Linked DNA regions of Tolumonas auensis DSM 9187. The protein of the gene in region 2 binds, or shares a complex with, the protein of the main gene of each other region. Links are inferred from orthologs where the notes say so. Each region holds a gene or a part of one and is shown on either strand. Other genes may lie near its edges.

Evidence for each region.
Region 1: the proteins of secY (region 2) and secA are in contact, whole or in part, in a crystal structure (PDB 3DIN), measured with the Thermotoga maritima proteins. The link is inferred for Tolumonas auensis DSM 9187 from one-to-one orthologs. Residues at the interface, in WP_004081795.1 of Thermotoga maritima: Glu108, Gly109, Glu110, Glu111, Ala236, Glu237, Arg238, Arg239, Ile240, Thr241, Ile242, Gln243, Tyr244, Ala245, Arg246, Arg247, Val248, Thr249, Gly250, Arg251, Arg252, Val253, Tyr254, Gly256, Ala257, Ser258, Thr259, Tyr260, Leu261, Pro262; in WP_004082002.1 of Thermotoga maritima: Glu261, Ala262, Arg263, Lys300, Ala301, Arg302, Thr303, Ile304, Ile305, Leu323, Tyr324, Asp325, Pro326, Val329, Ser330, Tyr333, Ile336, Lys340, Phe345, Val349, Glu363, Phe364, Tyr374, Ser375, Gly376, Gly377, Glu393, Ile395, Thr482, Ser483.

The regions. Positions count from the first base shown.
Region 1 is NC_012691.1:599,639-602,925, forward strand. It holds secA (preprotein translocase subunit SecA), read left to right. Parts: upstream 1-363; coding sequence 364-3,087; downstream 3,088-3,287. Other genes in the region: lpxC (UDP-3-O-acyl-N-acetylglucosamine deacetylase), read left to right, coding at 1-112; TOLA_RS16940 (hypothetical protein), read right to left, coding at 109-240; mutT (8-oxo-dGTP diphosphatase MutT), read left to right, coding at 3,156-3,287. UniProt on the Escherichia coli protein: Required for protein export, interacts with the SecYEG preprotein conducting channel.
Region 2 is NC_012691.1:129,672-134,677, reverse strand. The notes cover bases 371-3,272. They hold secY (preprotein translocase subunit SecY), read right to left. Parts: upstream 2,537-3,272; coding sequence 1,205-2,536; downstream 371-1,204. Other genes in these bases: rpsE (30S ribosomal protein S5), read right to left, coding at 3,171-3,272; rpmD (50S ribosomal protein L30), read right to left, coding at 2,981-3,163; rplO (50S ribosomal protein L15), read right to left, coding at 2,544-2,978; rpmJ (50S ribosomal protein L36), read right to left, coding at 1,064-1,177; rpsM (30S ribosomal protein S13), read right to left, coding at 567-923. In the rest of the region: rpsD (30S ribosomal protein S4), read right to left, coding at 1-130; more of rpsK, read right to left, coding at 162-370; more of rpsE, read right to left, coding at 3,273-3,671; rplR (50S ribosomal protein L18), read right to left, coding at 3,686-4,039; rplF (50S ribosomal protein L6), read right to left, coding at 4,049-4,582; rpsH (30S ribosomal protein S8), read right to left, coding at 4,594-4,986. UniProt on the Escherichia coli protein: The central subunit of the protein translocation channel SecYEG. Consists of two halves formed by TMs 1-5 and 6-10.

The DNA.
Region 1 (3,287 bases), 470 kb from region 2 along the record:
ACTGCTGCGCGCTTTGCTGGCTGATGCTGAAGCCTGGGAGATGGTGACCTTTGAAGAGGAAGCTGCAAAATCTCCGATTGCCTACTTTGGTACCAAGCTTGTTTTAGCTTAAACCTGATCAATACTGAATAGTTCACAAAGCACCGGTTCTCCGCCCGGTGCTTTGTTGTTTCTGCCTGCGACAATAGCAGACTCATAAGTCTGATTATGGTAATCTTTCCCTACCGCAAGTTGGGGCATTCCAGATATTCTTTCCTTGAATCCCAGATTTTTCGTCCCCATATATCGCGTAATGACATTACATATTCAGAATCGCTGTCCGTCAGGACAGACAATAATCAATAGCCTGAGAGTTGGGTAATAATGATCACCAAACTATTTACCAAGATCATTGGTAGTCGCAATGATCGCACCGTAAAAGCATTAAAAAAGATCGTAAAACAAATCAATGAACTGGAACCCCAGTTTGCCTCTCTGGCTGATGTGGATTTACAGGCGAAGACAGTCGAATTCCGTCAGCGTCTGGAAAAAGGTGAAGAGCTCGATTCGCTGTTACCTGAAGCCTTTGCGACTGTCCGTGAAGCATCAAAACGTGTATTCGCTATGCGTCACTTTGATGTCCAGATGATGGGCGGCATTGTGCTGAATAATAACCAGATCGCCGAAATGAAGACCGGTGAAGGTAAAACACTGACCGCGACATTGCCAGCCTATCTGAATGCGCTGACTGGTCAGGGCGTGCATATCGTCACAGTGAACGATTATCTGGCACGTCGTGATGCAGAATGGAGCCGTCCGCTGTTCGCTTTCCTGGGGATGACCGTTGGCTGCAACCTGTCAGGTATGAGTCATGAAGAAAAACAGGCGGCTTATGCCTGTGACATTACCTATGGCACGAACAACGAGTTTGGTTTCGATTATCTGCGCGACAACATGGCGTTTGCGGCAGAACAGCGTGTGCAGCGTCCGCTGTATTATGCATTAGTGGATGAAGTGGATTCGGTGCTGATTGATGAAGCACGTACTCCGCTGATCATTTCCGGTGCTGCCGAAGACAGTTCTGAACTCTATATCAAAATCAATACACTGGTGCCGTTGCTGCAGAAGCAGGATAAAGAAGACTCTGAAGAGTATCAGGGGAACGGCCATTACACCGTCGATGAGAAAGCCCGTCAGGCTTATCTGACTGAAAATGGTCAGATTTTTGTTGAAGGCTGGTTAAAACAGCAGGGTTTAATGGGTGAAGATGACTCTTTATTCTCGGTTGCCAACATTACTTTACTGCATCATGTGAATGCTGCATTACGCGCCAATACCCTGTTTGAGCGTGATGTTGACTACATCGTTAAAGACGATGAAGTGATTATTGTTGATGAACATACGGGCCGTACCATGGCCGGACGTCGCTGGTCTGAAGGTTTGCATCAGGCGATTGAAGCCAAAGAAGGCGCAAAAATCCGTAACGAAAACCAGACCCTGGCTTCTATTACTTTCCAGAACTATTTCCGTTTATACGAAAAACTGGCTGGTATGACCGGGACTGCGGATACTGAAGCATATGAGTTCCAGCAGATCTATGGTCTGGAAACTGTGGTTCTGCCAACCAACCGTCCGATGATCCGTGATGATATGGGCGATCTGGTTTACCTTACCGAACAGGAAAAATACGACGCAATTATTGAGGATATCAAGATCCGTGTCGCTGAACAGCGTCCGGTGCTGGTAGGTACTATCTCTATTGAGAACTCAGAGTTGCTGTCCAATATCCTGACGAAAGAAGGTATTGAACACAAAGTACTGAATGCCAAATTCCACGCTCAGGAAGCGCAAATTGTTGCTCAGGCCGGTCGTCCAAGTGCAGTGACTATCGCTACTAACATGGCGGGTCGTGGTACTGACATCGTGCTGGGTGGTAGCTGGCAGGCTGAAATTGATGCGCTGGAAAATCCGACTGCAGAGCAGATCGCAACCATCAAGAGTGAATGGCAAGTACGTCATGACGCGGTGATCACTTCCGGTGGTCTGCATATTATCGGTACTGAGCGTCATGAATCACGTCGTATTGATAACCAGCTGCGTGGTCGTTCCGGTCGTCAGGGGGATCCGGGTTCATCCCGTTTCTATCTGTCGATGGAAGACAGCCTGATGCGTATTTTCGCGTCTGATCGTGTCAGTGGCATGATGAAAAAACTGGGCATGGAACATGGCGAAGCCATTGAACATCCATGGGTCAGTAAAGCGATTGAAAATGCACAGCGTAAAGTGGAAGGCCGTAACTTCGATATCCGTAAGAACCTGCTGGAATTTGATGACGTAGCCAATGACCAGCGTAAGGTAGTTTACGAACAACGTAATGAACTGCTGGAAAGTGCGGATATTTCAGAAACCATCAAACTGATCCGGACTGACGTGCTTGATCGCGTTATTGATCAATATATTGCGCCGCATTCATTAGATGAAAGCTGGGATATTGCCGGTCTGGAACTGCGTTTGCGCACTGATTTTGCCATTGATCTGCCGATTGCTCAGTGGATCAAGGAAGATGACAAGTTATACGAAGAGAAAATTCGTGAACGTATCATCAGCGAAATCGAAGCCAGCTATGCACATAAAGAAGAGCTGGCCGGACATGACGTTCTGCGTCAGTTTGAAAAATCAGTGATGCTGCAGACGCTGGATAATCTGTGGAAAGAACATCTGGCGGCGATGGATCACCTGCGTCAGGGTATCCATCTGCGTGGTTACGCCCAGAAGAATCCGAAGCAGGAATATAAGCGTGAAGCCTTTGAGTTATTCACTCAGATGTTGGAAGCGCTGAAACAACAGGTGGTGAGTGTTCTGTGCCGTATTCAGGTGCAGGAGCCGGATGTGGACGCCATTGAAGAACAACGCCGTCAGTCAGACTCAGCCCAGGTTCGTACTTACAGCCATGAAGAGATCAATGCGCTGGCTGAGGATGAAGCGGAATCTGTGGATGGTCAGGCGGTGGAACCATTTGTTCGTGATGGTGCCAAAATCGGGCGTAATGATCCTTGCCCTTGTGGGTCAGGCAAAAAATACAAGCACTGCCATGGCAAACTGGATTGATCCATTTTTGCTCATGAAATAATTATACAAGGCGGCTTCGGTCGCCTTTTTGTTAGCAGGAAAAAAGTATGAAGCAAGTGTGGGTCGCAGTCGGGGTTATTTATGATCCTCTGCTGGGATATTTTATCTGCCGCCGGGCAACACATCAGCATCAGGGCGGGAAGTGGGAGTTTCCGGGCGGGAAGGTTGAAGCGGGCGAA
Region 2 (5,006 bases):
GCGCACCGTGCTGACCAGGAGCTGTGTCAATTTTACACTTAGAGTCGATAGCACGAACGCCTGATTTCAGGAACAGATCGGTGCCTTCACGACGGCTAAGCTTCAGCTTTGGGCCTAAATATCTTGCCATGTTCTTTCTCCAACAATCCTACTAGACAACGTTATACACGGCGTTTTTTAGGAGGACGACAACCGTTGTGCGGGATCGGAGTTACATCCGTGATATTGGTGATGCGGAAACCCGCAGCATTCAATGCACGAATAGATGACTCACGGCCCGGACCAGGACCTTTAACCATTACTTCCAGGTTTTTAACGCCATACTCTTTGGCGATCTCACCAGCACGTTCAGCAGCAACCTGTGCAGCGAACGGAGTGGATTTACGAGAACCACGGAAACCTGAACCACCAGCAGTTGCCCAAGACAGAGCGTTACCCTGACGGTCAGTAATGGTCACGATTGTGTTATTGAAAGAGGCATGAACGTGTGCAATGCCGTCGCTAACTTGCTTTCTAACGCGCTTACGAGCACGAGTAGGAGCTTTTGCCATTTTCTACCTTCCCGTTTACTTCTTAATCGGTTTACGAGGACCCTTACGGGTGCGCGCGTTAGTTTTGGTACGTTGTCCACGAACCGGCAGACCACGACGATGACGCAAACCACGGTAGCAACCCAAGTCCATCAAACGTTTGATGTTCATGGATACTTCACGGCGCAGGTCACCCTCGACAGTAAACTTACCAACTTCAGTACGAAGCGCTTCAATTTGAGCTTCGTCCAGATCTTTAACTTTCACATCCTCGGCGATACCAGCTGCTGCGCAAATGCTCTTTGCACGGGTGTCGCCAACGCCATAAATCGCAGTTAACGCGATAACTGCATGTTTATGGTCAGGAATGTTAATGCCAGCGATACGGGCCACTATTCCACTCCTAAACAAATAGTAATTTTACGACCACCACAAAGCCCGTTCCGGATACATGGTGATCTTCCTACACACAAATGTAGGCTGGCTAATGTACTTAGCCAGCCCCGACTTTTCAAGTCTCTACCGAAAATATATTAGCCTTGGCGTTGTTTATGCTTCGGCTCAGTGCAAATCACACGCACCACACCGTGGCGTTTGATGATTTTGCAGTTACGGCAGATTGCTTTAACGGAAGCGCGAACTTTCATTGCTTAACTCCGCAATATTAGACCGGATTAACGGCCTACGCCTTTAAGATTGGCTTTTTTCAGTACATCCCCATACTGATGAGACATCATATGAGTTTGTACCTGTGCCATAAAGTCCATGATGACAACAACGATAATCAGCAAGGAAGTACCACCGAAGTAGAACTGCACGTGCCAGAAGGTCATCAGTAACTGGGGTACCAAGCAAATCGCTGTGATGTACAAGGCTCCGGCCAGTGTTAGACGTGTCATTACTTTATCGATAAAACGAGCTGTCTGCTCTCCTGGGCGGATACCCGGGATAAATGCACCACTCTTCTTCAGATTATCCGCAGTCTCACGAGGGTTAAATACCAACGCAGTATAGAAGAAACTGAAGAAAATGATGGCAACTGCATACAACAATTCATATAACGGCTGACCTGGCTGCAAGCTCATCGAAATTTCTTGCAGGATATTTGCAATCCATGAATCACCCTGACCAAACCAAGACGCAATCGTCCCCGGGAACAGAATAATACTTGATGCAAAAATCGCAGGGATAACACCCGCCATATTCAGTTTTAACGGCAAATGCGTGCTTTGTGCTGCAAATATCTGATTACCTTGCTGACGTTTCGCATAATTTACGACGATACGTCGCTGACCACGCTCAACAAATACAACAAAGTAAGTAACAGCAAACACAATAACAACGAGCAACAATAGCAACAGAATATGCAACTCACCCTGACGAGCCTGTTCTGCTGTTGCACCAATAGCTTGGGGCAAACCAGCAACAATACCCGCGAAGATGATCAGCGAAATACCATTACCAATACCACGTTCGGTAATTTGTTCACCTAACCACATCAGGAACATGGTTCCGGTAACCAGACTAACCACAGCAGTAAAGTAGAAGCCGAAACCGGGGTTGAGCACCAAGCCATGCATCATATTTGGTAAACCAGTAGCAATTCCGGATGCTTGTACTGTGGCTAAAACCAGAGTACCCCACCGGGTATGCTTGCTGATAACACGCCGACCGCTCTCACCTTCCTTCTTAAGCTCAGCATAATAAGGACTGATGACGGTCAGTAGCTGGATAATAATTGAAGCCGAAATATACGGCATAATACCCAACGCAAAAATAGATGCACGAGACAGGGCACCACCACTGAACATGTTAAACATTTCAATGATGGTTCCCTTCTGTTGCTGGAACAACTGTCCCAGCACAGTAGCGTCAATACCAGGAATCGGCACATAAGCGCCCGCACGGAAGACGATGATAGCACCTAGAACGAAAAGTAAACGACTTTTCAGTTCGCTCAGGCCCCCCTGCGAGCCCCGTGTTACTAATCCTGGTTTCTTGGCCATCTACTTATTATTCCTCGATTTTGCCACCGGCAGCTTCGATTGCAGCACGAGCACCTTTAGTAACGCTCACACCACGCACAGTCACTGCACGATCGATGTTCCCAGAGAGAACGATCTTGGCAAACTGCATGCCTTTAGTGATTACACCAGCTTGCTTCAGGGTGTTCAGATCTACTACGTCGCCTTCAACTTTAGCAACTTCGCTCAAGCGAACTTCGGCAGTTACCGCGCCTTTACGAGAGTAGAAACCAAATTTTGGCATACGAATTTTTAAAGGCATTTGACCACCTTCAAAACCCGCACGCACACCGCCGCCAGAGCGTGAACCGGCACCTTTAACACCACGGCCACCAGTTTTACCTAAACCAGAACCGATACCACGACCTACACGCTTTTTAGCAGATTTTGCACCAGCAGCCGGAGAAAGAGTGTTTAAACGCATGATTACTCCTCCACCTTCACCATGTAATAAACCTGGTTGATCATGCCGCGAACACATGGAGTATCTTCCACTTCAACAGTATGACCAATACGACGCAAACCCAAGCCCAGCAAAGAGGCTTTGTGCTTCGGCAAACGACCGATGGAGCTGCGAGTCTGTGTAACTTTTACAGTCTTGTTAGCCATGTCGTTATTACCCCAGGATTTCTTCCACGCGCAGACCACGTTTAGCAGCAACTTGTTCCGGTGATTTGATGTCAGCCAGTGCTTCAATTGTTGCACGAACTACATTCATCGGATTGGTTGAGCCATAGGTCTTAGCCAGAACGTTATGTACACCAGCCACTTCCAGAACGGCGCGCATTGCACCACCGGCAATGATACCGGTACCCTGAGAAGCAGGCTGCATGAATACGGTAGAACCAGCATGGGTTCCTTTAACATGATGGTGCAGAGTGCCTTCAATCAGCTCTACTTTAACCATGTTACGACGAGCTTGTTCCATTGCTTTTTGAATAGCAGCAGGAACTTCACGCGCTTTACCGTAACCGAAACCAACGCGGCCAGAACCATCACCAACAACAGTCAGAGCTGTGAAGGAGAAAATACGACCACCTTTAACTACTTTTGAAACACGGTTTACTGCGACTAACTTTTCTTGCAGTTCACCGGCTTGAGATTCGATTTTAGACATTGTCGACTCCTGGCTTAGAACTGAAGACCAGCTTCACGTGCAGCAGCAGCTAGTGCGGCTACGCGACCGTGATATTGGAACCCAGAGCGATCGAACGCTACAGTGGTAACACCTTTTGCCAGAGCACGCTCTGCAATAGCTTTACCCACAGCGGCGGCCGCATCGGCGTTACCGGTGTATTTCACTTGCTCACGAATGGTTGACTCAACAGTTGATGCAGAAGCTAAAACTTCGGCACCGCTTGCTGCGATAACCTGCGCATAAATATGACGCGGAGTACGGTGAACCACCAGACGAGTCGCGCCCAGTTCCAGCATTTTACGACGTGCTTTAGTAGCACGACGGATACGAGCTGCTTTCTTGTCCATAGTGTTACCTTACTTCTTCTTAGCTTCTTTAGTACGCACAACTTCGTCAGAATAGCGTACACCTTTGCCTTTGTAAGGCTCCGGGCTACGATAGGCACGGATATCAGCCGCAACCTGACCCAACATAGCTTTATCAGCACTTTTCAGTACGATTTCAGTCTGAGTCGGACATTCAGCGGTAACACCTTCAGGCAGTTCGTGGTCAATTGGATGGGAAAAACCCAGAGCCAGACCAACAGACTTACCTTTCGCCTGTGCACGGTAACCTACACCAACCAGCACCAGTTTGCGCTCGAAGCCAGTAGTAACACCAATAACCATGTTGTTTACCAGTGCGCGTGCTGTACCAGCCTGCGCGTCAGCACCAGTCACACCCTCTTGAGGTGCGAACTTCAACACATTTTCTTCTTTGGTGACGATAACTGCAGCGTTCAGAATGCGCTTCAGGGTGCCATTTTTACCTTTAACAGCTATTTCCTGGCCGTTCAGGGTTACTTCCACGCCAGCCGGAATAGTAACAGGTGCTTTCGCAACACGAGACATTTCCTAGCTCCTTACGCTACGTAGCAGATGATCTCACCGCCCATGCCAGCTTTACGCGCAGCACGGTCAGTCATCACACCTTTAGAAGTAGAAACAACAGCGATACCCAGACCATTCATGATCTTTGGCAGGTCGCCACGTTTCTTATAAATACGCAGACCAGGGCGACTTACGCGCTGGATCAGCTCAACAACAGGCTTACCCTGGAAATATTTTAATTCAATTTCCAGTTCAGGTTTAACATCTCCGCTCACTTTAATGTCAGCGATGTAACCTTCTTCTTTCAGCAGATTAGCAATAGCTACTTTCAGCTTGGAAGAAGGCATAGAGACGGAAACCTTGTGGGCCGCCTGACCGTTGCGGATGCGGGTCAGCATGTCCGCGATCGGATCTTGCATGCTCATGTGTCTTAACTCCCGTGATT